3 regions of the Duganella hordei genome follow, and region 3 is predicted to be linked to each of the others. Evidence: predicted binding sites of a transcription regulator. Region 3 holds the regulator's gene; each other region holds the start of a gene.
What was found. Region 3 encodes sigma-54, which starts transcription at its own class of promoters, with help from an activator protein. Its sites were predicted from a motif close to TGGCANGNAANCTGCTTT; they were not measured.
Positions count from the first base shown of each region.

Region 1 (10,189 bases), on a different contig from region 3:
GCGACGCGAGTCGTTGTTCAGGTTGACGATGTCAAAGCTGAGCGTCGGCCAGTTATCCTTGTCGAACACTTCCGCCAGGTCGAGGCTCGACGAGAAGTCCAGCTGCTTGTAGTTGTCCGAGAACAGCGCCGCGTTGGTGATGCCGTTCTGGTTGGCCGTTGCAGTCTGGCTGCCCTTCGAGAAGGTGTGCGACAGGCGCGCCATGTAGCCGTGGTTCTCGTAGTAGACCGAGAAGTTGTTGGTGCGCTTCGGCACGCCCAGTGCGATGAAGCCGTTCAAGCCGTCGCCGCTGGCGCGCTGGGTGATGAAGGTGGCCGTCTCGTTGAAGCCCACGCCGCGGAACGGCAGGATCTTGTCGAGCGGCTGGACCCAGCCCAGTTCCAGGCCGCGGATGCGCAGGTCGCCATCGGCGTTGCGGGCACGGGTCAGCACCACGGTGGCCTTGTCAGGACCGCCGCGCGAATCGATGGCGGTCTGCTGGTTCGGCGTCAGCGTGTTGTAGTTGATGCCATAGGCGGCCAGCGCGCTGAATGGCGCGGTGACGTTTTCGTTGACGGTGAAGCCATCCACCTTCTTCTGGAACACGGTCAGGCTGACGTAGCCTTCGCGGCCGGTGTACCAGTCCAGGCCCAGGTCGATGTTATCCGACAGGTAGGGCTTGAGCGCCGGATTGCCCACCGAGCCGACGTCCGCCGACACGCCGGAGAAGTTCACGCCAGGACGCAGCGCGTTCGGGTCGGCGCGGGTCAGGCTGCGCGACAGGGCGGCGCGGGCCACCACGTCGCTGCGCAGGTTGAGCGCCACGGTGCCCGACGGCAGCGTGTTGTTGTACGTGGTTTCCTGGTACACCCACTGGTCGATGTTCGGGTATTTGCTGCCGTTCAGCGTCAGGTTGGCGTTGCGTGGATCGGTGATCGAGTTGAGCGAACCGACCGACTGCTTGGTGCGCACGTAACGTACACCGCCGTTGTAGCGCAGAGGGAAGCCGGACAGGTCATACTTGCCGTTGGCCTCCATGTACAGGCCGGTGGTCTTCTCGCCGATAAAGCCCGCCGCCGCGCCGGTCGACGAGGCGCCGCTCGATGGCGCATTGTCGTAATACTTCTGGTACTGCGCATCCTTGGCGAAGCGATCCCAGTCGACGATCGGACGGCCGTACGGGCCCGGCACGATGTAGCTGGCCAGCGCGCTTTGCGGAATCAGCGAACCGCCATAGGTCAGCGGCGTGGTGGCGCCGGCGGTGTAGCCGGTGCCGTAGCCAGGGTACAGCGCGGCGGCGCTGGCGCCCGGGGTGGAGGCGCCGTTGCATGGCGGCGCGCCGTTCGGTCCCTGCAGGAACACGCTAGGATTGTTGCCGCATACCGCGGCCTGCCACGCGGCCGAGTTGTCGGTGGCGTTGATGCGGCGGGTGATGTCATCGTAGGCGAGGCCGCCCTTGATGTTGAACTTGTCGTCACCCCAGGTCAGGTCGCCGTGGAAGCCCTTGGTCTCGGTCTTGCGGAACTCGTTCTGGATGTTGACGCGGCCCGTGTTCCACACATAGTTGGCCGGGTTGTTCAGATCCACATTGGAAACCACGGACGGAATGCCGCCGGTGTTGGTGTAGGTGACCGTGTTGCCGCTGTTCGGCGCGGTGATCGGATAGACGGTCGGCGCCTCGTGGGTGAAGTTGCTGCGCGTGTAGTTGACCTGCGCGTCCAGCTTCAGCGTGGGCGTGATCTTCCATTCCATGCCCGGGTTCAGGCCCAGCATGCTGACCTGGTCGTGACGGTAGCCGTGCTCGAAGAAGTTCTGGGTGTTGGCGAAGGTGCCGCCGGTGACGGTGCAACCGTCGCTGCAGTCGCTCTTGTCGACCGTCATGTTCAGCGGGATCATGCCGCCGTTGCGGACCGACCAGTCGTAGTCCATGCGCGTCATCTTGTCGTCGCGCTTGCTGTACATCGTGTCGACGTAGAAGTGCAGGTTTTCGGACGGACGGTATTCGGCGCTGAAGATGGCCGAGCCCTTGTCCTTGGTGCCGAAGTAGTCCATGGTGCGGCCCAGGCGCGGCAGGATCGCGTTGTCGATCTGCTGGATGGTCAGGCCGGGATTGTGCGCCAGCAGGAAGGCCTGGTCGATCACTGTGCCCGGCACCAGGCCGTTACCCGCGCCGGCCGGCACGGTGGCCGGGATGGTCCAGTTGCCGCCGCCGGTGTTGTTGCGGTTGGCGGCCGGGTTCTGTGCGGCCGACAGGTTGGCGTTGGTGTAGCCGACGGTTTCCCAGCCGGTGGTGTGGATTTGCTGGCGCGACAGGGCGATGCCGCCCAGGATGCCCCAGTTGCCGAAGGTCTGGCTGGCCATGAAGGAACCGCGGCCGCCGGTCTTGTCGGCGATCTGCTGCTTGGTGGCGGTGACGCTGCCGACCATGTAGCGGCCTTCCTTGTCGAATGGCCGCGCGCTGCGCAGGTTGACCACGCCGGCGGCGCCGCCTTCGATCATCTCGGCGGTCGGGCTCTTGCTGACGGTGAGCTTGGTGAACAGGTCGGTCGGCAGCAGGTCGAGGTCGACCTCGCGGTTGGTGTTGGCGCCGTCGATCGGGCCGGACGAGGCCACGGCGATCGGCGCGCCGTTCAGCAGGATCTTGGTGAAGCTGGAACCCAGGCCGCGGATCTGGATGGTCGAGCCTTCGCCGGTGATGTCGCGCGACACGCCCACGCCGGGAATGCGGCTCAGCGATTCAGCGATGTTCTTGTCGGGGAATTTGCCGAAGTCTTCGGCGTTGATCGAATCCTGGAAGCCGACCGCTTCCTTTTTGTCCTTGGCCGAGGACAGCAGGCTGTTGCGGTAGCCGCTGATCTGGATGGTCTGGATCGCGGGCGCATCGGCGGCGGGGGCCGGCGTTGCGGGAGCGGCGGGCGTGCCGTCCTGTGCATAAACCTGGGAAATCAGACTGGCCATGGCCGTCAGGGCGAAGGCGAATTGCCGGCGCGAACGGCGGCCTGGTGCTGGGTAGCTGCTTGACATTGATGTCTCCTCTTTGTAAGTCGTAATTTATTGCTTTTATATGGTAGCGCAACCATTTTGAGATCAATAAAAGTGGATGTCAACAAAAATCAGCAAAAAAAGCTATACGCTACCATTTGTTGCAATTGAGTCATTTTTCATCGCATACGATATCCCCGCCTTTTGCCACTGGCCTGTTTTACAATGCTGTCAAGGAGGCACTTATGACCATACATCTGGATCATCTGTTGGTGCCGTCGCGCGACAAGGTGGCGGCGGCGAAGATGCTGGCGGAGTTGCTGGATGTGCCGTGGTCCGCCACCGGCATCGGTCCGTTCGCGCCGGTGTTCGTCAGCGATGGCTTCACCATCGATTTCGACACCTGGCCCGAACCGATACCGCTGGCGCATTACTGCTTCCGCGTCACGCAGCAGGAGTTCGACGCTATCCTCGGCCGCATCCGGGCCGCCGGCATTCCCTACCGCAGCTCGGTGCACAGTCCGGTAGACTACAAGGTCGATACCTATCACGGCGGCAGCATCGTCTACTGGAACGAGCCGGACGGCCACCAGTGGGAAATGCTAACGGTAAGCTATGCACGACAATGAAACGGAGCAACGGTTGAAAACAATAGGGCTGATAGGCGGCATGAGCTGGGAATCGACGGTGCCTTACTACCGTCAGGTTAACGAGACAATCAAGGAGCATCTGGGCGGACTGCATTCGGCCAAGGTGGTGCTGTACAGCGTGGACTTCCATGAAGTCGAGCGGCTGCAGCACGCCGGCGACTGGGACGCGGCCGGCGCGCTGCTGGCCGGCGCGGCGCGCTCGCTGCAGGCGGCCGGCGCCGATTTCCTGGTGCTGTGCACGAACACCATGCACAAGGTGGCGCACGCCATTGAAGGCGCGGTGAACATTCCGCTGTTCCATATCGCCGACCCGACCGCGGAAGAAATCAAGCGCGCGGGCCACACCCGGATCGGCTTGCTGGGCACGCGCTTCACGATGGAGCAGGCGTTCTACAAGGACCGCCTGCGCGAGCGCCACGGGCTGGACGTGATCGTGCCGGGGCAGGAAGACCGCGACATCGTCCACCGCATCATTTACGAAGAACTGTGCCTGGGCCGCATCGTCGACGGCTCGCGCGACGAATACCGCCGCATCATCGCCGGACTGGTCGAGCAGGGCGCGCAGGCCATCATCCTCGGCTGCACCGAGATATCGCTGCTGGTCGCGCAGCAGGACGCGGCCGTGCCGCTGTTCGACACCACCGCCATTCACGCGCGCAAGGCCGCCGAATGGGCGCTGACTTCCATGGAGAAAAAATGAAACTGATAGGCATGCTCGATTCCCCTTACGTGCGCCGCGTGGCGGTGACCTTGCAGCTGATGGGGGTGCGCTTCGAGCACCAGTCGCTGTCGGTGTTCAGCACCTTCGAGCAGTTCCGCGCGATCAATCCGGTGGTCAAGGCGCCGACCGTGGTGGCCGACGACGGCACCGTGCTGATGGACTCCACGCTGATCGTGCAATATGCGGAAGCGCTGGCCATGCCGTCCAGCCGCCTGACGCCGACCATGCCGGCCGAACTGTTGCGCTCCCTCCGCGTTCTGGGGTTGGCGCTGGCCGCCTGCGACAAGGGCGTGCAGCTGGTGTACGAGCGCATGGTGCGGCCGTCGGAGAAGCTGCACCAGCCGTGGGTGGACCGCGTGACGGGGCAGATGCTGGCGGCGTTCGACGCGCTGGAAGCCGAGCTGCGCGCCCATCCGCTGTCCGTGGCCGACATGGACCACGCCGGCGTGATGACGGCGGTCACCTGGCACTTCATGCAGCAGATGTTGCCTGAGGTGGTGGCCGCCGCCAGCTATCCGCTGCAGGCCGAGTTCTCGCGCCAGGCCGAAGCGCTGCCAGCCTTCCGCGCCGCGCCGCATGGCGACAGCACTTATCAAGGTTAAAAACAATGCCCCTGACTTCTTACCTGAACACCAGCCCCGTCCTCGGCGACAACATTTTCCTGCACGCCTCCGCGCAAGTCATCGGCGATGTGCGCATCGGCCGCGACAGCTCGATCTGGTGCAACACCGTGCTGCGCGGCGATGTCAACAGCATCGTCATCGGCGAGTGCAGCAACGTGCAGGACTTCGCCATGGGCCACGTGTCGCACAAGAACGCCGCCAAGCCCGACGGCTCGCCGCTGATCATCGGCGACTATGTCACCATCGGCCACTCGGCGCTGCTGCACGGCTGCACCATCGGCAACGAATGCCTGGTCGGCATGGGTTCCATCATCATGGACGACGTGGTGATCCAGGACCGCGTGATGGTCGGCGCCGGCAGCCTGGTCTCGCCCGGCAAGGTGCTGGAGAGCGGCTATCTGTACGTCGGCCGCCCGGCGCTGCGGGTGAGGGCGCTGACCGCCGAGGAGATCGCCTATCTGAAATACTCGGCCGAGCATTACGTCCGTATCAAGAACAACTACCTGGCATAGCCGGCATCCGGCAGGTCTCATTGTTTCATAATAAATCTATTGTAAATTTTTCTATGTTTGCATATTATGTGGTTAATTTGTTATTTCAAATAATTAACTCACAGGGATAATCATGAAAAAAATTCGTGGCGCGGTTGTCGCGCTGTTCGTCTCATTGCTGTGTTCCGCTGCCGCCGGCGCGGCCACGATTTCCATCGATTTTGAGCATCTGCCAGGGGCAGATGGCGTTCTCGGTACGGCGGACGATGTTCCGACTGACAATACTTTTATGACTTCCTTGGATGAAAAATTTGCCGCAGTCGGCGTGCATTTTTCCCAGGGATCGCTGCTCCAGGACAGCTTTTACGACGGCAATCCACTCAATCATTTCGTCAGCTCGACCAATCCGATCGCTACGTTCTCGGTGCCGGTGTTCGGCATTTCGATGGACAGCAGGTCGTACTGGAGCGCGACGCTGACCGCGTTTGACAGCCACGGGAATGTCCTCGCGACGAATGTACTGTCGAGCTCCAGCGGCACGGTGAGCGTTACCAGCGCTGTGCCGATCTACAGTTTCTCGATCTTGCCACCGCAGCAGCAGCAGATCCTCAACCTGGATAACCTGGTGCTGACGACCGCGCCGGTGCCGGAACCGGAGCAGTTCATGATGATGCTGGCCGGCCTGGTGCTGGTGGCGGGATATGCCCGGCGCCGTTCGCGCTGATCGCCGCAGTAAAAAAAGCCCGGTTCAGTTTCGAACCGGGCTTTTTTGTTTGTACCGCCGGTACCGTCAGGGTCAGCCGTTCAAGGCGGCGCGGCCGAGGGCGGGATCGTCGGTGAAGAACCCGTCCAGGCCGGTGGCGATGTAGCGCTTGATTTCGGCGATGGAGCCGGCTTCGTTGCGCGCGGCGTCGCCGGCGTTGTTGCGGAAGTCCGCCGCGAGGAAGTGGTTTTCCGGACGGAAGGTCCACGGCTCCACGCGCAGGCCGGCCTTGTGCGCATCGTCCACCAGCGAGCTTGGCTGGTCGAGGCTGCCGTCTTTTTTCAGCGGAATCAGCGCACGCGTCGGCGGGGCGATCACGTCGGCGTACTGGGCGACTTCGCGCAGGCCTGCCGGCGTGCACATCTGCGCGAAGGTCAGCGTGCCGCCGGCCGCGGCGACATCCATCGGACGCACGTTCTCGCCGATGACCAGCTGCATCAGGCGCAGGTTGGCGCGGCGGCCCAGCTTGCCGCGCAGGTATTTCAGGTTGGCGATTTCGAACGACTGGATCTCGACCGGATTGCGCCGCGTGTAGTCGTGCGCCGCGAGGATGGACAGGAAGCGGTCCTCCAGCGGCAGGCCGACGCTGGCGAAATAGGTCGAGTGCTTCAGCTCCGGCACCAGGCCGATGATGCGGCCGCGCGCCGCCGCTTCCGCCGCCGTGAAGTCGATGATTTCTTCAAACGTCAGCACCTGGAACATGCCGTTGTACTGCGCGCTGCCGGGACGGTATTGCGGCAGCCGCTCGACGGCGCGCAGCGTCTTCAGTTCGGCCAGCGTGAAGTCGTCGACGAACCAGCCTTCGTGCGTTTCGCCGTCGATGGTCTTGCGCGCCTTGCGGCTGGCAAACTCGGGATGGGCGGCCACGTCGGTCGTTTCGCTGAGGAAGGCTTCATGGCGCGCGACCAGCACGCCGTCCTTGGTGCTGCACAGGTCCGGCTCGATGTAGTCGGCGCCGTCGGCGATGGCCTTGGCGTACGACCCCAGCGTGTGCTCGGGACGCAGCGCGCTGGCGCCGCGGTGGCCGAACACCAGCGGCGTCTTCGAACCTGCGCCCACCGGCGCGATGCCCGGCATGCCGGACAGGTCCGGCGTCGACGATGCCGCCAGCACCGAGGCCGGCATGATCAGCGATGCGCCGGCGGCCACCGCCGCCGTTTGAATGAAGCCGCGCCGCGACAGACGCTTCGGTAAATAAAGATTGTTCATCAGAAGTCCGCCATCAAAGTCAGGAAGCCCTGACGTGGTGCAATCGGGAATGTATTGTAAGTCCCGCTGGCCGCGCCGACCACCACATTCAAACTGCCTGCGCGATTGGCCAGGTTGCTGACGTTCAAGCGATAGCGCGCGTTCTTCACCAGGCCACCGTTGAGGAAGGGCAGCTTGCCCGATACGCCCAGGCTCATCAGGAAGTAGCTCGGCACGTCCAGGTCGTTGGTGTAGGTGGCGTAGCGCTTGCCGACGTAGTCGCCGATCAGCTGGAACTCGGTGTCGGCGACGCTCAGCGTGGCGACGAACTTGTTCATCCATTCCGGGCTGCCCGGCACGGCCTTGCCGGCCGTGGCCACGATGTCCTTGCCGTTGCTGTAGTTGTCCGAGTAGGTCGAGCGGTTGAACGACAGCGCGTCATAGAACGAGAACATGCGGCCGAAGTGCAGCGTGCCGGAGATGTCGATGCCGTCGGTCTTGACGCTGCCGACGTTGGCCAGCACCGGATTGCCGCCGATGATGGACGAGATCACCGGGGTCGGGCTGATCGTCAGCAGGCGGTCCTTGAAGTCGACGTGGTAGAGGTTGACCTGGCCGTCGACTGCGCTCAGCGCACCCAAGTCCAGCTGGTGGCTGGTGCGCATGCCCAGCTCGTAGGTGATCGAGGTTTCAGGCTTGGCGGTGGTCTTGAACAGGTCGAACGCCGACTGGCTCGCCAGGCTCCACGGCGAGGCGCCACCACCGCCGTAGGTGACGAACTGGCGCATGTTCTTTTGCACGTTGACGAACATCTGGTCCTGCGGCGTGATGTCCCAGCGCGCGCCCAGCTGCGGCAGGAACCATTTCTTGGTGATGATCTCGCCCACCGGCAGCGCCAGCGAACCGTTGGCGATCGCGCCCTTGGCCGGTTGCACCGGGAACTGGCCGTCGGCGAACTGCAGGCTCGACTTGAAGCCGGCCTGCAGCGCCAGGTCGTCGCGCATGCGCCATTCGTCCTGCAGGTGGATCTGGGCCACCTTGTTGTCGATCTGGCTGCCGTATTGCGTGATCAGCGGATTGGCCGGACGGTCGTATGGCGAGCTCGGGTTGTTCACGTCCAGCGCATACCAGCGGCGATACGCCGACGAGCGGTTGTGCTCCAGCCACAGGCCGCCCTGCAGCTTGTGATTGCCGAATTCGGTGTTCACGGTGGACAGCCAGCCGTTGCGGTTGATCGCGTACTCGGTGGTGCGGGTGGCGTAGCCGGAGTTGCCGAACACCTGCTTCAGGTTCTGGCCCGGGAAGTACACCGCGAACAGCGCCGGCAGGCCGGCCACGCCGATGGGACCTGCCACCACGCCGACGCCGTCGTCGTTGTGGTAGTAGACCTGGTTGGACCAGGTGGTCGCTTCGCCGATGTTCATGTCGAACCTGGCGTAGGTCAGGTAGTCGGTGCGCTGGGCGTCGCTGTAGTAGTTGCGGTAGTTGTTGCCCTCGGCCGCGGGCGTGCCGCCGGCGGCCGACAGGTAGGACAGCGCCTGCTGGAAGTTCGGGTACAGGAACGGACGGGTGTATGGCTGGTACTTCTCGGTGGCCGAGTGCACCGTGCTGTCTTCGTTCGGTTCGATCTTGTCCGAGTAATCGACGAACAGCGTCAGCTTGCCCAGGCTGCTCTGGTTGACGTACTTGGCGTTGACCTGGTCGCCGCCCTGGCGGCCGTTGAAGTCCCAGGCCTTTTGCTCGTGGTGCACGCCGGAGATGTAGGCGCTGTTGCCGTTGCCGAAGTTGCCGGTATCGTAGCGCACGAAGGTGCGCGAGGTGTTGTAGCTGCCGACGGTCTGCTGCACGGCCAGGTTGCGGCTCTGTTGCGGATCGCTGGAGAAGGTCTCGATGGTGCCGCCGAGGTTGCTGGTCGAGGCGGTCGACAGGTCGCCGGCGCCCGACGACAGGATCACGCTGCCGACGTTTTCGCTGATGACGGCGCGCTGCGGCGACAGGCCATTGTAGTTGCCGTATTGCTGGTCGCCCAGCGGCGCGCCGTCCATGGTGTAGCCCAGCTGCTGGCCGCTGAAGCCATGCACGAACAGCGACAGGTTTTGCTCGTTGTTGCCCCAAGGGTCGGCGGTCTGGAAGCTGACGCCTGGTAAGGTTTCCAGCGCTTTCAATGGATTAATGCCCGGCAGGATTTTCTGCATGTCGCTCTTGGTCATGGCGACCGAGGAACGGGTCTTGCGGGTGGCGATTTCAACGGTGGCGACCGGCGCGGCTGCCGCCGCCGCTTCCGCTTCCGCTTCCGTGGCGTAGTCGGCTGCCGCGGCCGGCGCGGCGGCCATGTCGGCGACGGCGGCGGCAACGTTGGCGGCCATGGCCAGCATAGGGAAGCTCAGCGCGGCGAAGCACACCGCGGATAATTTCTTGTTCATGTTTTGCCTTGAGGAGCAGTTTGAGGGAATAGCAACGTCGCGAATGATAGGGACCGAGTGTTACCGGATCATGACGCTGGTGCGCTACACTGCTGGCTGGAAATTAAGGAGACGACACGATGCGCAGACTTTTGATGCTGGCGATGGCGCTGCAACTGGCCGGTTGCTACACGGTGAATCAATCGGCCCTGGGGAACTTCGTCACGCAGACGGTGCAGCCCGGCATGCCGCTGGACCAGGCGCTGGTGCGCATGCGCGCCGAAGGATTCTTCTGCAACACCAGCAGCGCCGGCACGGTGACGATCTGCACCCGCAACCAGGACCGCTTCCTGCGCGGCTCGTGCCTGGAGCGCGTCGACATGGTGCGCA
Region 1 is NZ_BPWI01000012.1:105,044-115,232, forward strand. It holds gene ABWW33_RS23910 (TonB-dependent receptor) at 1-3,003, opposite strand, end outside; gene ABWW33_RS23915 (VOC family protein) at 3,207-3,590, shown strand; gene ABWW33_RS23920 (aspartate/glutamate racemase family protein) at 3,604-4,311, shown strand; gene ABWW33_RS23925 (glutathione S-transferase) at 4,308-4,934, shown strand; gene ABWW33_RS23930 (gamma carbonic anhydrase family protein) at 4,940-5,467, shown strand; gene ABWW33_RS23935 (PEP-CTERM sorting domain-containing protein) at 5,580-6,170, shown strand; gene ABWW33_RS23940 (glycerophosphodiester phosphodiesterase) at 6,243-7,418, opposite strand; gene ABWW33_RS23945 (TonB-dependent receptor) at 7,418-9,820, opposite strand; gene ABWW33_RS23950 (hypothetical protein) at 9,940-10,189, shown strand, end outside.
Region 1: a site for sigma-54 is predicted at 5,525-5,542, ahead of ABWW33_RS23935 (PEP-CTERM sorting domain-containing protein). Genes of this name have one in related genera too.

Region 2 (10,189 bases), on a different contig from region 3:
GCAATTGGAGGCGACGCCGTACATCGTCCGCACCGATCCCGATTCCGAGCATGGCTGGACGCTGCACACCGGCGCCGCGCTGGGCTGCATCGATGAAGCGGTGCTGACGGAGACCGGCGCGCTGGTCTTGCGCAGCGGCGACGTGGTGGCGCAACTCGACGACCGCGACTTCGCGCACGTGCTACCGCAGTTGCAAATGAATGGCGAGCCGGTGGACGACGAAGCCTTGCTGGCCTGGCTGGAAGGCGACGAACTGCCGCCGGCGGCGCTGACATTGTGCGAGCGGGGCCGCCAGATCGCCGTGCAGCGCATGGCTGGCGCCGACTTGCCGGCGCGCTTAGGCTACGTCAGCGTACCGTCCGCCCCGACGTAATATCCGGTGAACGCGAACGGTCGAACGGGTCGGTGGTAGCGTCCGAGTTCTGCTGACGCAGGCGGTCGAACGGATAGCTGGACTGGCGGGCATCCGCGCCGGACTTTATCTCGGCCTTGAACGCCGGCCGCGAGTCGGCCTCGCGCATATCCTTCTTGGCCTTGTCGCCCATTTCCTCGCGGCGTTTGGCCTGCAGCTCGCGTTCGCGCGCATCGATGACGGCCTGGTCGTAGAACGACGCATCGGGCGCCTTGCGCGCATAGTTCAGCTGGTCCAGCGCCGACAAGGTGCCGCCCTGCAGCACATACGATTCCGCCAGCGCGATATGTTGCAACGCCAGCTTGCCCTGCTTGGAATACGTCTGCGCCAGCAGGTCGTAGGAATCCGGATCCTCGCGGTACAGCTGCACCTGGTCGCGCAGATAGACGGCCGCTTCCTCCAGCTTGCCGGCCGCGATCATCGCCTCGCCGTACTGATGCGCGATGCCGCGCGACAGCGGGAACTTCTGGTGCGCCGCCTCCGCCTCCTCGGCGGCCTTGGCCAGCACCGCCTTGTTATCCGGCTGCGCCAGCTTGATCTCGATCGACGTCGCGACAAATATCGATTCCGCCTTGGTGCGCGGCGCGGCGCCGAACACACCGGCCATCGGCGGCTTGTTGACGGTGTCGCGCGCCTTGTCCAGCCAGGTTTGCGCGCTGGCCGTGTCGCCCTGCTTCATGCTCAGGAAGGCCATGCCGTATTGCCCGGCGGCCTTCAGCTGCCAGTTGTCCTGCCCCATCTGGGTCTGGAAAAACTGCTTCGCTTCGGCATAGCCGTTGGACGTCTGGTCCTGCAGCACGCGGGCGCGCGAACGCACCAGGTAAAAGTCCAGGCTGTCCTGGCGCTGCTTGTACGGCTGCTCGCGGATGCGCGCCTGGATGTCGGCGATGCGTTCGGTGGTCAGCGGGTGGGTCAGCAGCCAGGCCGGCACCAGATCGCTGTAGTTGCGGGTCGAATTCTGCATTTGCTGGAAGAAGGCCACCATGCCCGACGTGTCGAAGCCGGCCTCGCCCATGATCTGGAAACCGATGCGGTCGGCTTCGCGTTCGGCATCGCGGCCGAAGTTCAGCTGACGCTGGATGGCCAGGCCCTGGCCGCCCAGGAACACGCCCATGGCCGCGTCGCCGCCGGCGCGGGACGCCAGCGCGGCCAGGATCATGGCCGCCAGCGGTATCAGCGCGTCCTGCTTCTGCTGGCCGATGGAGCGGGCGATGTGGCGCTGGACCACGTGGCCGATCTCGTGGCCCAGCACCGAGGCCAGCTCGGACTCGTTGTTTGCCGCCAGCAGCAGCGCCGAGTGCACGGCGATAAAGCCGCCCGGCAGCGCGAACGCGTTCAGCTGCGGATCGCGCACGACAAAGAAGTAATAATCGAAATTGGCTTCGCCGCGCGCGCCGGGGCGGGCCGCCACCAGCGCGTTGCCGAAGTTGTTCATGTATTCGAGGATGGGGCCGTCGTCGAGAAAATCCTTGTCGCGGCGGATGTCGCGCATGATTTCCTCGCCCAGCTTGCGTTCCATCAGCGGCGACAGGTCCTGGCGTTCGGTATCGCCGAGCGAAGGCAGGTTCGGGATCTTGGCGGGCGCCAGCGCGTTCTGCGCCATCGCCACCGGCATGGCGACCAGCAGCGCGGCGGCGGTCAGGCGCATGCGCAGGGAGCGGGGGAATCGTTTTTCATTCACGATGCTATGATACCCGCAACTCGCGCGCTTACGCACAGCGCTCTCCACTGAATTATTTTGTTACGTTTCGATCATGACCACACCCGCAAATCCCGCCGAGCAGCTGACCCATTTCGACGCCTCCGGCCAGGCCCACATGGTCGACGTCGGCGCCAAGGCCGAAACGCACCGCATCGCGCTGGCCAGCGGCACCATCCGCATGAAGCCGGAAACGCTGGCCATCATCACCGGCGGCACGGCCAAGAAAGGCGACGTGCTGGGCATCGCCCGCATCGCCGCCATCATGGCGTCCAAGCGCACCAGCGACCTGGTGCCGCTGTGCCACCCGCTGGCGCTGACCCGTGTTGCCGTCGATTTCGAGACCGACGTCGCCAATTCCAGCGTCCACTGCAAGGCCCAGGTGGAAACCTACGGCAAGACCGGCGTGGAAATGGAAGCGCTGACCGCCGTGCAGGTCGGCCTGCTGACCGTTTACGACATGTGCAAGGCCGTGGACCGGGGCATGGTGATGACCGACATCCGCGTGATGGAGAAGCATGGCGGCAAGTCGGGCGACTGGAGCGTGACCAGCCAAGCCATTGCTGCCGACTAAATCTGCTGGATACCGCCGTCGACAAACAGCTCGATGCCATTGACGAAGCTGGAATCGTCCGAGGCCAGGAACACCGCCGCCTTCGCGATCTCGTCCGGATCGCCAACGCGTCCCATCGGGATCAGCGAGGCCAGGTGGTCGAGGAAGCCCTGCTGCTGAGAAGGATCGTTGCCGACCAGTTCCACCAGGCCTGGCGTTTTGATCGGACCGGGGCTCAGCGTGTTGATGCGGATGCCACGTCCCTTCAAATCCAGAATCCAGTTGCGCGCAAACGCGCGCACCGCCGCCTTGGATGCCCCGTAGACACTGAACGCTTCGGTGCCGCTGCTGCCGGCGGTGGAGCCCGTCAGGATGACCGAGGCGCCATTTCCCAGCAGCGGCAAGGCGGTCTGGACGGTGAACAGCGTGCCCTTCACATTGCGGGAGAAGGTGTCGTCAAAATGCTCTGCCGTAATCTGGCCCAGCGGCAGCATAGTGCCGCCGCCGGCGTTGGCGACAAGTACGTCCAGCTTGCCATGCCGGTCGCGAATGTGATCGAACAGTTGCTGTAACTGCGACTGGTCCGTGGAGTCGACGCGCATCCCTTCGGCAGCGCCGCCGATGGCGCTGACCGCAGCGTCGAGTTCCGTCTGCCGGCGGCCGGTGATGTAGACCTTGGCGCCTTCGCGGACGAAACGCTTGGCCATGGCCAGGCCGATACCAGTGCTGCCACCAGTGATGACTGCAACTTTTTGTACGAGTTTCAACGTCATGATGATCTTCCTTTAAAGTGGATGGAGTGCGAGTGAGTATGCAGAGGAACAACCGGCCCGATAAGGCAAGCGCGGCTCACAACATTTATGCTTTAATTGCATGAATCAATCACTCGGCGTCCCCAGATGAATAAATTGCTATGGATGCATTGCCTGGTTCGGGCTGTGGAGACCGGCAGCTTTTCGGCCGTGGCGCGCGAATTGGGCATCGGCCAGCCCAATGTCAGTCGCCACATCGGGTCGCTGGAGCGCATGCTGGGCACCAGGCTATTGAACCGGTCGACTCGCCAGCTGACCGTCACACCCGACGGTCAGCGCTATTACGAATTGGCCCGGCAGGCGATGGATGTCATCAATCAGGCGGAGTCCGAGGCGCGTGGACAGCAAAATCCGCATGGACTGCTGAGGGTGGCGTGCGCCCCCACCCTGGCGGTGGAACAGATCGTCGATTCACTGCCGGAATTCATGGCCAGGTTTCCGGATGTCGAGGTGGAATTCAGGCTCAGCGACAGCTTCGCCGATCTCATCGCCGAGGGAGTGGATGTGGCGATACGCGGTGGCGCGCTGAAAGACAGCGCGCTGCGGGCACGGCGGGTTGGAACCTCGGAGCGCGTCTGCATCGCCGGTGCCGCTTATCTGGAGCAGCATGGCGTTCCGAGCCAGCCCGCCGATTTGCTGCAACATCAATGCATCATCTATACCCTGCTCGCTGAAGAAGGACGGGGCTGGGCATTCACTAACGGCGAGGTGCACGTGACGGGCCGCCTCAAGCTCAACAGCCTGGAGGGGGTGCGCCGCGCGGCGCTGGCGAACATGGGCATAGGCTATTTGCCGGCGTGGATGGTCGCCCATGAGCTTCGCAGCGGCAAGCTTCAACTTGTCCTGGGCGATCATGCAAAGAAATCGCCGGTCAATGCGGTGTATTCCGCTGACCGGCTACTGCCACTGCGCGCGACGGTCTTCATCGACTTCATCGCCGCCTTGTTCGCCGCCACGCCGGGACTGGACGGGCTGCCCTTGTCCAGGACGCCAGACTAAAGCACGCCGCGACCAAATCGCAACTGCTCGTCTTGTCTGATTGTTACCTTCACATGGCAGGTATATAATTGATGTCACGGAAGTAATTATTTGACGCAGGCCTCACGAAAGAATTTGCATGAGCAGCACTCCTCCAGCAGGCGAAGCCAAGACTCAGGAATACGAATTCGAGCAGATGAACCTGCAGGTAGGCGGCAGGATACAGTTCATTACTCACCGTACCATCAAACCCATCCAGCACTTCTCCACGCTGATAGGATGGTCCAAAGACGAATACATGATCGTCAAGGTGCCGTTCGAGAATGGCGCACCGATCGCGCTCAACGATGGCGACAAGCTGACGATCCGGGTCTTTTCCGGCGTGAACGTGTGTTCGTTCTCGTGCGTCGTGCAGCGCGTGTTCCCCAGGCCGCTGTTTTATGTCCACCTGTCGTTCCCGGTATCGATCCAGGGCACCAGCCTGCGGGCGGCGATGCGGGTCAAGGTCGATATCCCGGCGCAGGTGACGACGCCGGTCGGCACCACCTCGGTATTCCTGGTCAATCTGAGCGTTTCCGGCGCGTTGATCGAGTCGGCCAAGAAGCTGTCGGAAGACGACGACCAAGTCGGGCTGTCGTTCTACCTGATCGCCCAGCCCGGCAACCGGCAGGTGCGCATCAACCCGCAGGCGACGATACGCAATATCAACATGGTCAAGCCGGCCACCGGCGACAAGCCCGACGTGTTCACCTACGGCGTGCAGTTCATCGACCTGGATCCGGTTCACTACACGATGCTGCAAAACCTAACCTACGAAGCGCTGATCGCCGACCGCCAGAAGATCGTCTGATGCGTTTTGCATGGACGAAAAAAAACCCGGCATCAGCCGGGTTTTTAGCTCAAACATCCATTAAGGCAGGATGTTGTTCTTCGTGATGGCAGCCTGCGCAGCCGTATTGGTCACGGTGGTGGTGGCTTTCCAGGTCAGGTTGGTTGCGCCAGCCGCGATGGTCGGGGTGTAGACAATGGTCAGGCCATCGACGCCAGTACCCAGACCGGTACCCAGGGTCAGCGTGATAATACCCTTGGCAACGGTAGCCGAAGCAACTTCCTTGGTGGTGGTAAATGCGGCAGGGATGCCGTTGGTGCCCATGTCGCAAGCGGTCAGGATGCCGCCGGCTTCCTGGGCGCAAACAGCAACCGCGGTTTTCAGCGAATCAGCAGCGCCCTGGGCGTTGGCGATCTTGGCTTTGACGGTGTAGTCGCTATACGCAGGGATTGCCACGGCGGCCAGGATACCGATAATGGCAACCACGATCATCAGCTCGATCAGGGTGAAGCCGGCTTGTGCTTGTTTCTTCATCATTTTCATGGATTTCATTTTTCTACTCCTGGTTGGGGTACATCAATTTTTTGTTAGGTAGTTCCCTATGAGCAATTGCTGTGCCAGGGTCTTTTTACTCGTCAATCAAACTAAAAACCGCCAAAAGCTGCCATTTTTTGTCAGTTTTCATGACGCAATTTGTCAATGCATTAAGTGACTGACAAATTTTGTCGACTGCTGGCAAAAAAAAACCCGGCCAAGGCCGGGTTTTTCGTCCATCAACCATTAAGGCGTTACGTTGTTCTTCGTGATGGCAGCCGCCGCAGCCGTGTTGGTCACGGTGGTGGTGGCCTTCCAGGTCAGATTGGTTGCACCAGCTGCGACGGTTGGGGTGTAGATAATGGTCAGGCCATCGACGCCGGTACCCAGACCGGTACCCAGTGTCATGGTGATCACGCCTGCAGCGACGGTTGCGCTGGCAACTTCCTTGGTCGGGGTGAAGACTGGGATGCCTGGCTTGGTATCGGAACAATCGGTCAGCGTGCCGCCGGCTTCCTGCGCGCACACGGCCACGGCGGTTTTCAGCGAATCGGCAGCGCCCTGGGCGTTGGCGATCTTGGCCTTGACGGTATAGTCGCTGTACGCCGGGATCGCCACAGCCGCCAGGATACCGATAATGGCAACCACGATCATCAGTTCGATCAGCGTGAAGCCAGCCTGTGCTTGTTTCTTCATCATTTTCATGGATTTCATTTTCGACTCCAGGGTGTGTTGAGCATCAAAATTTTGTAGAGCACCTAGCTATGTGCAATTGACGTGCCAACCCTTTTTGCAAAGAAATCCCGCTGAAAACGCTAGAAACTGCCGTTTTTTGTCGGTCCGACTGCCCTTTTTTGTCAGCCGGTACGCCGCAATTTGTCAGCTGAGCCCGCGACTGACAAATTTGGTCAGGCGATGCGGAAGGCCATTTGGGTTCCGCTGAGATCGATCAAGTCGCCCGGGTGCAATCGTTGCGCCGCCTGCTTGCCCAAGGCGACGCCGTTCACCAGCGGCGCCACATCGCCTTCCGTGTGGACGATAGAATACGCATCCGGCTGGCGATGGATCACCACCACCTGCACGCCGGCGCGGCCGAGCGTGGTCTGCGGCTTGGTCAGCGCCACCTGCTTGCCGGCATTATTGCCATTTAATACTTCGATTTGTGCCAGCAACGGTGCCGCCGCCGCCATCGGCCGTACGCCGTCGGCCACGAACTCGACCTGGAACTTGGCCATCTTGATCACATCCTGGTGCTGCAGGAAATGCTTGCCGATGCGATGGCCGTTGACGAAGGTGCCGTTGGTGCTGTGCAGGTCCTCCAGGAAGGAGTCGTCAAGGATGGTGACGATGACCGCGTGTTCGCCGCTGACGGCCGGATGCGTCAGCACGATGTCGTTGCGCGGGTGACGGCCGATGGTCATCCGCTCCTTGCTCAGTTGTACTTGCTGTTCTACCTGCCCATCCCGCGAGATGATGATCTTCGCCAATCTGGTCTCCAAAAGAAAAAGCCCCGTGTGGCCTTGCGACGATCTTGAGCGTCGCATGCGCACATGGGGCTTTTTTATTCCACATTCAAGCTGGCTGTTATTACAGCATGGCTTTCAGCAGACGCGCCATTTCGGACGGGTTCTTGGTGACGGTGATGCCGCAAGCTTCCATGATTTCCAGTTTGGCTTGTGCGGTGTCAGCGCCGCCGGAGATCAGCGCGCCGGCGTGGCCCATGCGCTTGCCCGGAGGAGCGGTAACGCCGGCGATGAAGCCGACCACTGGTTTCTTCATGTTGTCTTTGATCCAGTAAGCCGCGTTGGCTTCGTCCGGGCCGCCGATTTCGCCGATCATGATGACCGCGTCGGTGTCAGGATCGTCGTTGAACATCTTCATGACGTCGATGTGCTTGAGACCGTTGATCGGGTCGCCGCCGATGCCGACTGCCGACGACTGGCCCAGGCCCAGCGCGGTCAGCTGACCGACTGCTTCATAGGTCAGGGTGCCCGAACGCGAGACCACGCCGATGCGGCCCTTGCGGTGGATGTGGCCTGGCATGATGCCGATCTTGATTTCGTCAGGGGTGATCAGGCCTGGGCAGTTAGGGCCCAGCAGCAGGGTCTTCGAGCCAGCTTTGGCCATGCGGTCCTTCAGGGCCATCATGTCGCGGACTGGAATGCCTTCGGTGATGCAGATGGCCAGATCCATTTCAGCTTCGACAGCTTCCCAGATCGCGGCGGCCGCGCCTGCAGGCGGCACGTAGATCACCGACACGTTTGCGCCGGTTTCTTTTTTCGCTTCGGTCACGTTGGCGAAAATAGGAATGCCTTCGAAGTCTTCGCCGGCTTTCTTAGGATTCACGCCTGCCACGAAAGCAGCTTTGCCGTTCGCGTAGTCGCGGCACATGCGGGTGTGGAATTGACCGGTCTTGCCGGTAATACCTTGGGTAACGACTTTGGTATCTTTATTGATCAGAATGGACATGTTGATTCCTTAATTAAGCTTGACCGGCAGCGGCTGCTACAACGCTCTTCGCTGCATCTTCCATGGTGTCGGCTGCGATGATAGGCAGACCGGAATCGGCCAGCATCTTCTTGCCCAGGTCTTCGTTGGTGCCCTTCATGCGCACCACCAGAGGCACCTTCAGCGAAACGGCTTTCGATGCGGTGATCACGCCTTCGGCGATGACGTCGCAACGCATGATGCCGCCGAAGATGTTCACCAGGATGGCTTTCAGGCCTGGGTTTTTCAGCATGATCTTGAACGCTTCGGTCACTTTCTCAGCCGTTGCGCCGCCGCCCACGTCCAGGAAGTTGGCCGGCTCGCCGCCGAACAGCTTGATGGTGTCCATGGTGGCCATGGCCAGGCCGGCGCCGTTCACCAGGCAGCCGATGTTGCCGTCCAGCGAGATGTAGGCCAGGTCGAATTTCGATGCTTCGACTTCGGCTGGATCTTCTTCGTCCAGGTCGCGGTAAGCCAGGATTTCCGGCTGGCGGAACAGCGAGTTGGCGTCGAAGTTGAACTTGGCGTCCAGTGCGATGACCTTGCCCGAACCGGTCAGGATCAGCGGGTTGATTTCGGCCAGCGACGAATCGGTTTCCCAGTAGGCTTTGTACAGGCCTTGCAGGTTGGTGACCGCGTCGGCGATCGAACCTTCCGGCACACCGATCTTGGCGGCGATGCTGGCGGCTTCAGCGTCGGTCAGGCCGACGGATGGGTCGATGGCGATCGAGTGCAGCAGTTCTGGGTGGGACTCGGCAACTTCTTCGATGTCCATGCCGCCTTCGGAGGAAGCCATCAGGACGACGCGCTGCGATACGCGGTCGGTAACCATCGACACGTACAGTTCTTTCTTGATGTCCGCGCCTTCTTCGATCAGCAGGCGGCGTACTTTCTGGCCTTCAGGGCCGGTCTGGTGCGTGACCAGCTGCATGCCCATGATTTGCTCGGCGTATTCTTTGACTTGCTCCAGCGACTTGGCTACTTTCACGCCGCCGCCTTTACCACGGCCACCGGCGTGGATTTGTGCTTTTACAACCCAGACCGGGCCGCCCAAGGTTTCAGCAGCTTTGACTGCTTCTTCCACGGACATGCACGGAATACCGCGCGGAACCGTCACTCCGTATTTTCGGAGGATTTCTTTGCCTTGATACTCATGGATTTTCATGCTGGCTTCCCTTCTGATGCTGATGTGTAAAAATCGGTTGATAGTGCGAAATGTGTGTATCTAGTAAGCAGAGATTGCTACGCGCCACCTGGTGCTGCTTTGACCACCCAGCGCGGGTAAAACTGCGCCACTGCTCCGCCGTCGGTGCGCAGGGCATGGCATTTGTCGAGTTGAAAAGGCTTGTGGCGCGGCACGCCGTTATCTTCGGTAGCCGCGTCGTTGGTCGACCAGACATCGTTGGCAAACGCCTGCACCGCGGCCGTCGGCAGGATCTGCGCCAGTTCGGTCAAGTGGGTGCAGCCGGAAATACCGGCCAGGCGTTGCTTGAGCTCGTGGCGGAAACCCTTCATCAGGTTCAGGCCGACTAGCTGTTGTTTGTAATCGGGAGCAATGGTGTCGCAGTGGCCGGGATACGGAACGGCATCGGATGCGGCTTCGGCATCGACGATGGTCAGTTGCAGATCGACGGTCAAACGCAAGTGCAGGTCATGCAGGGGGGTGCCGCCAGCGCGTGGGCCCGAGGCCAGCACGGTGTCGTGCACTTTGATATCGGTGATATGGGCGTCAAGATCCCACAGGCCGTCATCGCGTGCGTACGCTTGGACGGCAATTGCGCGCGTGTGCCGGAGCGCACGTCGGGTAACTGGGGTTGACAGGGACATAAGACCGATGCCGCTCTCGCGACAGAAATTTAGTAAGCAGCCATGTGCTGAAACGCAC
Region 2 is NZ_BPWI01000003.1:417,378-427,566, forward strand. It holds gene ABWW33_RS09990 (DUF2946 family protein) at 1-373, shown strand, start outside; gene ABWW33_RS09995 (beta-barrel assembly-enhancing protease) at 348-2,060, opposite strand; gene moaC (cyclic pyranopterin monophosphate synthase MoaC) at 2,167-2,685, shown strand; gene ABWW33_RS10005 (SDR family NAD(P)-dependent oxidoreductase) at 2,682-3,437, opposite strand; gene ABWW33_RS10010 (LysR family transcriptional regulator) at 3,564-4,475, shown strand; gene ABWW33_RS10015 (flagellar brake protein) at 4,594-5,304, shown strand; gene ABWW33_RS10020 (pilin) at 5,365-5,835, opposite strand; gene ABWW33_RS10025 (pilin) at 6,064-6,531, opposite strand; gene ABWW33_RS10030 (FHA domain-containing protein) at 6,726-7,304, opposite strand; gene sucD (succinate--CoA ligase subunit alpha) at 7,405-8,286, opposite strand; gene sucC (ADP-forming succinate--CoA ligase subunit beta) at 8,300-9,469, opposite strand; gene ABWW33_RS10045 (DUF2889 domain-containing protein) at 9,547-10,131, opposite strand.
Region 2: a site for sigma-54 is predicted at 5,886-5,903, ahead of ABWW33_RS10020 (pilin). Genes of this name have one in related genera too.

Region 3 (10,189 bases):
GGCAACGCGACGGCCAACGGCGTCGGCATGAAGGCCAACAACGCCACCCGCCAGGTGCAACTGGGCGGGCGCGGGCAACTGACCGTGCCGCCGCGCGGCCATTGAAAGAACCAATGATGAAGAATGGAATGATGATGAAAAAACTGATCCTGACGGCCGCGATGCTGCTGATGGCGGCTGGCGCGGCCCATGCGGAAAAAGCCGACGCCAACAAACCGACCAAGATCGATTACGACGATCTGCAGATCGACGACGTCAAGCAAATCAAGACGCTGATCGGCAACGTCGTGCTGACCCGCGGCACCTTGCTGATGAAGTCGCCGAAGGCGGTCGTGACGACCGATCCGGAAGGCTATAACTTTGTCGTGTTGACCAGCACCCCGGGCACGCTGGCCACCTTCCGCCAGAAGCGCGACGGTGCCGGCGACCAGTGGGTCGACGGCGAAGCCGAACGCATCGAGTACAGCGACAAGACCGACCTGGTCAAGCTATTTTCCAAGGCCAAGGTGCGCCGTCTCGAAGGCGGCCGCCTGAGCGACGAGGTCGACGGCGAATTCATTTCCTATGACAGCCGCAAGGAACAGTTCGCGGTCAAGAACACCGTCACCGGCGAGAGCAAGCCGGGCGCCGGCCGTGGCACGATGGTGATCCAGCCGGCGATCCGTCCGGCGGCGCCTGCAGCCTCGGCGCCTGCCGCCTCCGCCACCACGCCTACGCCGGGGAAATAAATGGAACCATCCTGCGGTAGCACCCTGATCGTCAAAGGCCTGCAAAAGACTTACGGCAAGCGCCAGGTCGTGCACGACGTTTCGCTGCAGGTCGAGTGCGGCGAAGTGGTTGGCCTGCTGGGCCCCAACGGCGCCGGCAAGACCACCTCGTTCTACATGATCGTCGGCCTGGTGCCGTCGGACGCCGGCACCATCGACATCAGCGGCACCGACATCTCCAGCCTGCCGATCCACCGCCGCGCGTCGCTGGGGCTGTCCTACCTGCCGCAGGAAGCGTCGGTGTTCCGCAAGCTGACCGTGGAAGAAAATATCCGCGCCGTCCTCGAAATCCAGAAAGTGGACGGCAAGCCTTTATCCAAGGCTGCAATTGATGAACGGCTCAATACCCTGCTGGCCGATTTGCAGATCGAAAAGCTGCGCGAAAACCAGGCGCTGTCGCTGTCGGGCGGCGAACGCCGCCGGGTCGAGATCGCGCGCGCGCTGGCCACCAATCCGCGCTTCGTGCTGCTCGACGAACCATTCGCCGGGGTCGACCCGATCGCCGTCATTGAGATCCAGCGCATCGTGCGCTTCCTCAAGGAACGCGGCATCGGCGTCCTCATTACCGATCACAATGTGCGCGAGACGCTGGGCATCTGCGACCGCGCGTATATCATCAACCAGGGCACGGTATTGGCTTCAGGCCGGCCAGACGACATCATCGCCAATGAGTCGGTGCGTCGCGTGTACCTGGGTGAACACTTCAGGATGTAGCCTTACCCCATGAAACAGTCATTGCAACTGCGCACGTCGCAGCACCTCGCGCTGACACCTCAGCTGCAGCAGTCGATCCGGCTGCTGCAGTTGTCCACGCTGGAGCTGCACCAGGAACTCGAACAGCTGCTGACCGATAACCCGCTGCTGGAGCGTCTCGACGACCCGCTGGACCGCTCGCTGCGGCTGCTGTCGGACGGCGCCATCAGCCAGCAGGCCCCGGTCGGCGACGCGCCGCCGGAAGGCCCGCCCAACGCGCAGGAAGCGCCGGCCGCCGACGCCGACAACTACGACGGCCCCGCCGCCGACACCGAAAGCACCAGCAGCGACGCCGACGTCGACTGGAGCGACGCCGGCCGCAGCAAGGCGCCCGACGACGAGGACGCGCGCCCGCAGCTCGAAGCCAACCACTGCACGCTGCGCGAGCACCTGATGGAACAGATGCGCGTGACGGTGCTGGAAATGCGCGACCGCGCGCTGGTCGAGCTGATCATCGACGCGCTCGACGAAAACGGCTACCTGGAGGAATCGCTGGAGGACATCCACGCCCGCCTGCCGGAGGAACTGGAACTGGACATCGACGAACTGCAGACCGCCTTGTCGCTGCTGCAGAGCTTTGATCCGATGGGCGTGGGCGCGCGCAACGCGTCCGAGTGCCTGGCGCTGCAAATCAAGCGCTTGCCGGGCGTGCCGATGGTGACGCGGCGCATGGCGCTGGCCATCGTTGAAAACCATCTGACGTGGTTTGCCCAGCGCGATTTCAACAAGCTGAAAAAAGCGCTGCTGTGCGACGACGAGGATTTGCGCGAGGCGCAAACCGTGATCCGCCAGTGCAATCCGCATCCCGGTTCGGCGTTCGCGTCGGACGTGTCCGACTACGTGGTGCCGGACGTCATCGTCAAGAAATCGCGCACCGGTTGGCAGGTCAGCCTGAACAACGACGTCATGCCGCGCCTGCGCGTCAACGCCATGTACGCCAACCTGCTCAAGCAGGGAAAAGGCGAGGGCGCGATGGGCGCGCAGCTGCAGGAAGCCAAGTGGCTGATCAAGAATATGCGCCAGCGTTTCGACACCATCCTGCGCGTCGCCCAGGCGATAGTAGAAAGACAAAAGAACTTTTTCTCGCACGGCGCGGTTGCCATGCGCCCCCTTGTGCTTCGCGAAATTGCTGATACACTGGGTTTACACGAGAGTACTATTTCTCGGGTAACAACTCAAAAATACATGCTGACCCCGCACGGCATGTTTGAGTTGAAATATTTCTTTGGTAGCCATGTCGCCACCGAAGCGGGAGGGGAAGCAAGTTCGACGGCGATACGCGCACTCATCGTGCAATTGACAGGAGCAGAAGACCCGAAAAATCCTTTATCCGACAGTAAGATTGCGGACATGCTGGGAGAACAAGGCATGGTGATTGCGCGACGAACTGTTGCCAAATATCGCGAAGCGTTGAAAATCCCGCCAGTCAGTCTCCGCAAGTCTTTGTAGTTACTTGGTTCCTGCGCGCCCGGTAGTAATGGGCCACGCACTAACCGTAAGAAGCGACATCATCTTTAGGAGTGTGTATGAATCTCACCATCAGTGGACATCATCTCGAAGTGACCTCGGCCATCCGTGAATACGTGCAGAACAAGCTCGAACGCGTCACACGCCACTTTGATCAAGTGATTGATATTGCTGTCATTCTGACTGTAGATAACCTTAAAGAGAAAGAGAAACGCCAGAAGGCTGAAATCAACCTGCGCATGTCGGGTAAAACCGTCTACGTGGAAAGCCTGTCCCAGGACCTGTACGCCGCCATCGATACGCTGATCGACAAGCTGGATCGGCAGGTCATGAAATACAAAGCCAAGGTCCAAGAGCACGGCCACGATGCGATCAAGCATCTCCCGGATAGCTACGAACCCGCTGCCGCCGCCCTATAACAACGGCCCCGGCACCACTCGACTAAGGGCGCATCGGCGCCCTTTTTTGAGGTAAGATAGTTAAACGTTTAACTTGATGAGCCCTCCCATGAAATCTCACCTGATTGCCAGCACGTCATTGCTTGGCCTGCTCGCCACCGGCGCGGCGCTGGCGTGCGAAGCGCCGCCGCCGGCCCGCATCGACATCGACGCCAACAGCTACTACTCGGACGCGCACCATTCCGTCATCGATCCGGTGCTACGGGCGCGCAACATCGCCAACACCAAGCCGATCGAAGACTTCCTGGCCGAGGTGGCGAAGGGCGCCACCGCCTACCAGCTCGACCCCAAGGCCAACGCGGCCGACGGCGCCTGCGCGCTGACCTGGCTGGCCAGCTGGGCCGGGCAGAAGGCCATGCTGGGCAAGCTGTCCAGCGAGCAGGCCTACTACGTGCGCAAGTGGACGCTGGGCGGCATGGCGCTCAGCTACGCGCGCCTGAAGCCGGCCGCCGGCGCCGCGCAGCAGCAGGCCATCGAAGGCTGGCTCAAGACGCTGGCCGACGCCACGATGGCCCACTCCGATGCGAAGAAGGGCGGCCGCAACAACCACTACTACTGGGAAGGCCTGGCCGTCACCGCGGTCGGCGGCGTGACGGGCGACCAGCGCTACCTGGGCTGGGGCCGCAAGGTGTTCGACCACGCGATGGGGCAGATGGCGGCCGACGGCTCGCTGCCGGCCGAGATGGAGCGCGCGGCCAAGGCGCTGCACTACCAGGTGTACGCCACCGTGCCGCTGGTGATGATCGCGTCGATCCTGGACCTGCATGATCCCAAGCTGGACCAGATCGTCAAGTTCACCGTTGCGGCGTCGGCAGATCCGTCGGGCATCGCCAAGGCCACCGGCTTCGAGCAGGAGCGCGTCGGCGTGCTCGACGTGACCACCATCTACGGCCGCCACGAAGGCAAGCCGCAGGAGGCGCCGGCAAAGAAGCAATGGCAGCCGCGCCTGGGCGGCGATCTCAATCTGCCCAATCCGCTCGAACATCTGGCGGCGCGGAAGTCGCAGTAGAATAGGGTTTTTCCTTCAGCCCTTTTTACTCATGAGCGAATACGTCCACACCAGCGTCGGCAACGGCACCGGCACCATCACGCTGGACCGGCCCAAGGCCCTGAACTCGCTGTCGCTGGCGATGGTGCGCGACATCACGCAGGCGCTGCTGGCATGGCGCGACGACAGCTCGGTGGCCGCCGTGGTCATCCGCAGCAGCAGCGAAAAGGCGTTCTGCGCCGGCGGCGACATCCGCTTCTTCTACGACGTCGGCCGTGGCTCGCCGCAGGGCGGCAGCGCGCTGCTGGAGGATTTCTTCAGCGAGGAATACGCGCTCAACCACCTGATTCATTTTTATCCCAAGCCCTACATCGCGCTGATGGACGGCGTGGTCATGGGCGGCGGCATGGGCGTCTCGCAGGGCGGCCCGGACTGCCGCGTGCGCATCGTCACCGAGCGCACCCGGATGGCGATGCCGGAAGTGAACATCGGCCTGTTCCCTGACGTGGGCGGCAGTTACTTCCTGCCGCGCGCGCCGGGCGAGCTGGGCTACTATCTCGGCCTGACCGGCGCGACGATAGGCGCCGCCGACGCGCTGTACGCCGGCCTGGCCGACCACTACGCGGCCGTGGCCGACATGGAGGTGCTGGAGGCGATCCTGGAGTCGACCGCAGGCGCGGAACTGCCGGAGGCGATCGCCGCCTTCGCCGCCCCCTACAGGCCGGCCGCGGGCAAGCTGGAGGCCGAGCGCGCCGCCATCGACCGCCACTTCGGCGCCGGCTCGGTGCCGGCCATCGTCGCCTCGCTCAAGACGGACGACAGCGCCTTCGCGCAGAAAACGCTGGAGATCATGGCCACCCGTTCGCCGCTGATGATGTGCGTCACGCACGAGTTGCTGAAGCGCGGCGTCGCTTCAAGCGTGGCCGACTGCCTGCGCATGGAACGCACGCTGGTGCGCCACAACTTCGAGGACGGCGAAGTGATCGAAGGCGTGCGCGCCCTCGTCATCGACAAGGACAACGCGCCGCAGTGGAAGCCGTCGTCGCTGCAAGAAGTAACCGAAGAGATGGTGCAGCGCTTCTTCCAGCCGGTGTGGCCGGATTACGCGCATCCGCTGCGCCACCTGGACTAGGCGCCGATGTCCGTCCAACTGGACCGTATCGACGTCCAGATACTGAACCTGCTGCAGGACGACGCGACGATACCGCTGCGCCGTCTTGCCGAGCTGGTACACGCCTCCGCCGCCACCTGCCAGCGCCGCATCGCCCAGCTGCGCGCCAGCGGCGTCCTGGTCAAGGATGTGGCGCTGGTCGACCGCGTGCGGGTCGGCCGTCCGCTGACGGCGTTTGTCACGGTGCAGCTGGAGCAGCAAAACACCGCGCTGCTGAAGATGTTCGAGTCGCTGATGCGCGAAGAGTCCGACGTCATGGCCTGCTACGAAGTGGCCGGCGAATTCGACTTCATGCTGGTGGTCACGGCGGCGTCGATGGAATCGTTCCAGGCGTTCACGCGGCGCGTTTTCACGTCGAACAACAATGTCAGCAACTACAAGAGCTTGCTGGCCATGAACTGCGCCAAGTTCGAGACCAAGGTGCCGCTGTGAAAATTGAATAATTCGTGCACCGCAAGGGGCAAGAATGCGATTTTGTCTCACGGCCGCTCGGTAAGATGTGCCTTCCATCTACACAGGAATGCCATCATGATCGACCACGTTTCCATCGGCACGCGCGAGCTCGCGCGCGCGACCGCCTTTTACACCGCCTGCTTCAACCCGCTGGGCTACAGCTTGCAGCACCAGGACGCCACGCAAGTGATCTACGGCGCCGACGGCGCGTGGAGTTTCTGCCTGTATCCGTCCAGCGGCGACGGCGTGCTGGCCGGCGACCGCGCGCACCTGGCGGTGTCCGCACCGAGCCGGCAGGCCGCGCGGGAATTCTTCCATGCCGCCATGAGCCTGGGCGCGATGGCGCTGCGCGAGCCGGGCCTGCGGCCCGACATCAACGACCGGTATTTCGGCACCATGATCAAGGACCCCGACGGCCACACCATCGAAGTGGTGCACTGGAGCCGATGATATTTTTGCTGGTCCTGGTTTGTTACTGCTCGCGGTGGCGCAGCACCACGCGCTCCGTGGCGTGGAAGTAGGCGGCCAGTTTTTCCGCCATGTAGACCGAGCGGTGCTGGCCGCCGGTGCAGCCCAGCGCCACCGTCAGGTAGCTGCGGTTGTCGGTCTTGAAGGACGGCAGCCACTTTTCCACGAAGGCGCGGATGTCGCTCATCATTTCCAACGCGCTCGGCTGCGCGTCGAGGAACTCGATCACCGGCGCGTCGCGTCCCGTCAGCGGGCGCAGCGTCAGGTCGTAATAGGGATTCGGCAGCGCCCGCACGTCGAACACGAAATCCGCGTCCATCGGCACGCCCAGCTTGAAGGCGAACGATTCGAAGAACAGCGTCAACGGCGCGCGTTCCGCCGCCACCAGGTCCTTGACCCAGGTGCGCAGCTTGTTGGCGCTCAGTTCCGACGTGTCGATCACGTGACCCAGCTGCTCGATATGCGACAGCCGCTCGCGCTCTTCCAGGATGCATTCGATCAGCGTGCGGCGCGCGGCGGGGTTCTGTCCCGGCCGCAGTTCGTGCGACAGCGGATGGCTACGCCGCGTTTCCGAAAACCGCGCCACCAGCGAGTGCGTGTTGGCGGTCAGGAACATGACCTTGACGTCGTGGCCTTCCTCGCGCAGCCGCTTGACGTCGGCCGGCAGCGAAGCCAGCGACTCGGCGCTGCGGGCGTCGACGGCCACGGCCAGCGCCTGCAGACCTTCCTCTGCCAGCGTGGTGACCAGGTGGGACAGCAGCGCGGGCGGCAGATTGTCGACGCAATAGTGTCCCGTGTCTTCCAGGACGTTGAGGGCGACGGATTTGCCGGAGCCCGAAATGCCGGTGATGAGTACGATGCGCATGCTCAGTCTCCGCTCATGGCTTGGCGTTGGTGGAGCGGGGAATTCGTGGAGCGCAGCTCCGCGCCTGCGGAACGGTTGCGCCATGCATGGCGCAACTCCTTAGCAACATTCAATCTTTGCTGCATTTCAATCTCCGCTCATTGCTTGGCGTTGCCGTTCCATGAATTCCTGCAGCGTGTCGATGCCGCGCAATTGCAGGATGGTATTGCGCACGGCGGCCTCCAGCAGCACCGCGATGTTGCGGCCGGCCGCCACCGGGATCACCACCTTGCGGATCGGCAGGCCCAGCACGTCCTCGGTCGGGAACTGGAACGGCAGGCGCTCCACTTCCTCGTCGGCCGCGCCGCGCCGCACCAGGTGCACGATCAGCTTCAGGCGCATCTTGCGGCGCACGGCGGTCTCGCCGAAGATGGCCTTGATGTCCAGCAGGCCCAGCCCGCGCACTTCCAGCAGGTTCTGCAGCAGGGCAGGGCAGCGTCCCTCGATCATGTTCGGCGCGATGCGCGAGAACTCCACCGCATCGTCGGCCACCAGGCCGTGCGAGCGCGAAATCAGCTCCAGGCCCAGCTCGCTCTTGCCGAGGCCGGAGTCGCCGGTGATCAGCACGCCCACGCCCAGCACGTCCATGAACACGCCGTGCATGATGATGCGTTGCGCCAGTTTCTTCGACAGGTAGACGCGCAGGAAGTCGATCACCTGTGCGGCCGGCAACGGCGTCGAGAACAGCGGGATGTTTTTTTCGTCGCAGATGGCGAGGATGTCGGGCGGCGTTTCCAGGCCCTGCGCGATGATCAGCGCCGGCGGGCCGCCGGCGATCAGCTCGCCGATGACGTGGGCGCGCGTCAGCGATTTCAAACGCTGGTAGTAATTGATTTCCTGGTGCCCGAAGACCTGGATGCGGCCCGGGTGGATGGTGTTCAGGTGGCCGACCTGGTCGGCGGCCGAAGCGACGTCGCCGGAGATCAGGCGTTCGCCGCCGGGGAAGCCGGCGAACCAGCCTAGCTGCAAACTTTCGCGATTGTCGTCGTAAAGCCTTTGTATCGTCAGCGGAGTTTGCAGCATGGGTGTCTTTAAGGAATAGGTTGGACTAGACCTTAGTTTAACCTATCTCACCCGGCTGCTTGCAGGCTGGGCATCCAGTTGATGATGCGCGAGTGTACCGACTTCGGTTCCGTGTCCGTGCTCAGCGCGGTGCGGAAGGCGTCGTCGGAGAACATTTCGGCGATTTCCGACAGGATCTCCAAGTGCTGCTGGGTGACGTGGTCGGGGATCAGCAGGAAGAACAGCAGGTTGACCGGCTTGCCGTCGGGCGACTCGAACGGAATCGGCTCGGCCAGGCGCACAAACGCCGCCAGCGGCGACTTCAGGCTCTTCATGCCCTTGATGCGGCCGTGCGGAACCGCCACCCCGTGGCCCAGCCCGGTCGAACCGAGGCGCTCGCGCGCGAACAGGTTGTCCGAGACGGTGGAGCGGGCGATGCCGCAGTTGTTTTCAAAAATCAGGCCGGCTTGCTCGAAAGCGCGCTTCTTGCTGGAAACTTCCAGGTCGAGCAAGACATTTTCAAGTGAGAGTATTTTGCTAAGGTTGTTCATAACACGACATAAAATGTTGCAACGCACAAAGGTGGCATGCGAGCAGAATTATAGGCTTGTTTCTGCGCCATGTAACATGAAATCGCTCGCGCCTGTCATTGCGTTTATGTCCGCCAGCCGACGCGCGGGCTGGACTTGAAATGCATCAAAGAAAGGAATCGCTATTTCTGAATAGAAATCTCGGAAAACGCCGGTTTTTTGCCAGGGTCTGGGGCAAATTTCCGATTTTTGCGCGTTTTCAGGCCGTTGTGGCCGTATGACGCAACTCTGCACGCCATATGCACATCATACGCCTGATTTTTCCGGTTTGATCGAAGAAAAAGAGGGCTTTATTGACGTGCGCCACGAAGATTGGGCGGTTTCTGTGCGGTGCTGAAGTTGCTGCGCCAGGGATTGATGTCGAGGCCGCCGCGGCGGGTGTAGCGGGCGTACACGGCCAGCTGCTGCGGCTGGCACTGGCGCAGGATGTCGGTGAAGATGCGCTCGACGCACTGCTCGTGGAATTCGTTGTGCTCGCGGAAGCCGATCAGGTATTTGAGCAGGCTTTCCTGGTCGATCTGCGGACCGGCGTAGTGGATCTGCACGCTGGCCCAGTCCGGCTGGCCGGTGACCAGGCAGTTCGATTTGAGCAGATGCGAGATCAGCTTTTCCTCGACCGGCTCTTCGTCGAGGGCGGCCTTGAGGAGGTCCGGCGTCGGGCTGTAGTTGTCGACTTCGATGTCGAGGCGGTCCAGCAGCAGGCCGTCCAGCTCGCCCATCTCCACCATGCCGAATTCTTCCGGCTGCGTGATTGAAATGTGCACCGCGGCGCCGAAGCCGTTCGACAAGTCCTGCTGCAGCAGCGTCTTCAGCGCGACCACGCTGTCGAGGCGGGTCTGGTTGAACGAGTTCAGGTACAGCTTGAACGATTTCGATTCGATGATGTTGGGCGAATCGGCCGGCACGGTGATGTGGGCGATCGCCACCTGCGGCTTGCCGCGCTGGTTCAGCCACGAGATTTCGTAGGCGTTCCAGATGTCGACGCCGAAGAACGGCAGCGTGCCGGTCAGGCCCAGCTCGTCGCGCTTGCCCTGGCGCGCGATCGGGAACAGCAGTTCCGGCGCGTAATCGGTGCGGTAGGCGGAGGTTTTTCCCAGCGGGGACAGGTCGACGGAGTTAGTCATGGCGATCATGGTGTTTCGGTGAAGGACGGCATGGTAGCGCAAAC
Region 3 is NZ_BPWI01000026.1:1,655-11,843, reverse strand. It holds gene lptC (LPS export ABC transporter periplasmic protein LptC) at 1-105, shown strand, start outside; gene lptA (lipopolysaccharide transport periplasmic protein LptA) at 129-728, shown strand; gene lptB (LPS export ABC transporter ATP-binding protein) at 729-1,481, shown strand; gene ABWW33_RS30800 (RNA polymerase factor sigma-54) at 1,491-2,969, shown strand; gene hpf (ribosome hibernation-promoting factor, HPF/YfiA family) at 3,047-3,406, shown strand; gene ABWW33_RS30790 (alginate lyase family protein) at 3,495-4,454, shown strand; gene ABWW33_RS30785 (enoyl-CoA hydratase/isomerase family protein) at 4,486-5,565, shown strand; gene ABWW33_RS30780 (Lrp/AsnC family transcriptional regulator) at 5,572-6,036, shown strand; gene ABWW33_RS30775 (VOC family protein) at 6,133-6,507, shown strand; gene rapZ (RNase adapter RapZ) at 6,530-7,390, opposite strand; gene hprK (HPr(Ser) kinase/phosphatase) at 7,517-8,452, opposite strand; gene ABWW33_RS30760 (PTS sugar transporter subunit IIA) at 8,500-8,982, opposite strand; gene queF (NADPH-dependent 7-cyano-7-deazaguanine reductase QueF) at 9,312-10,145, opposite strand.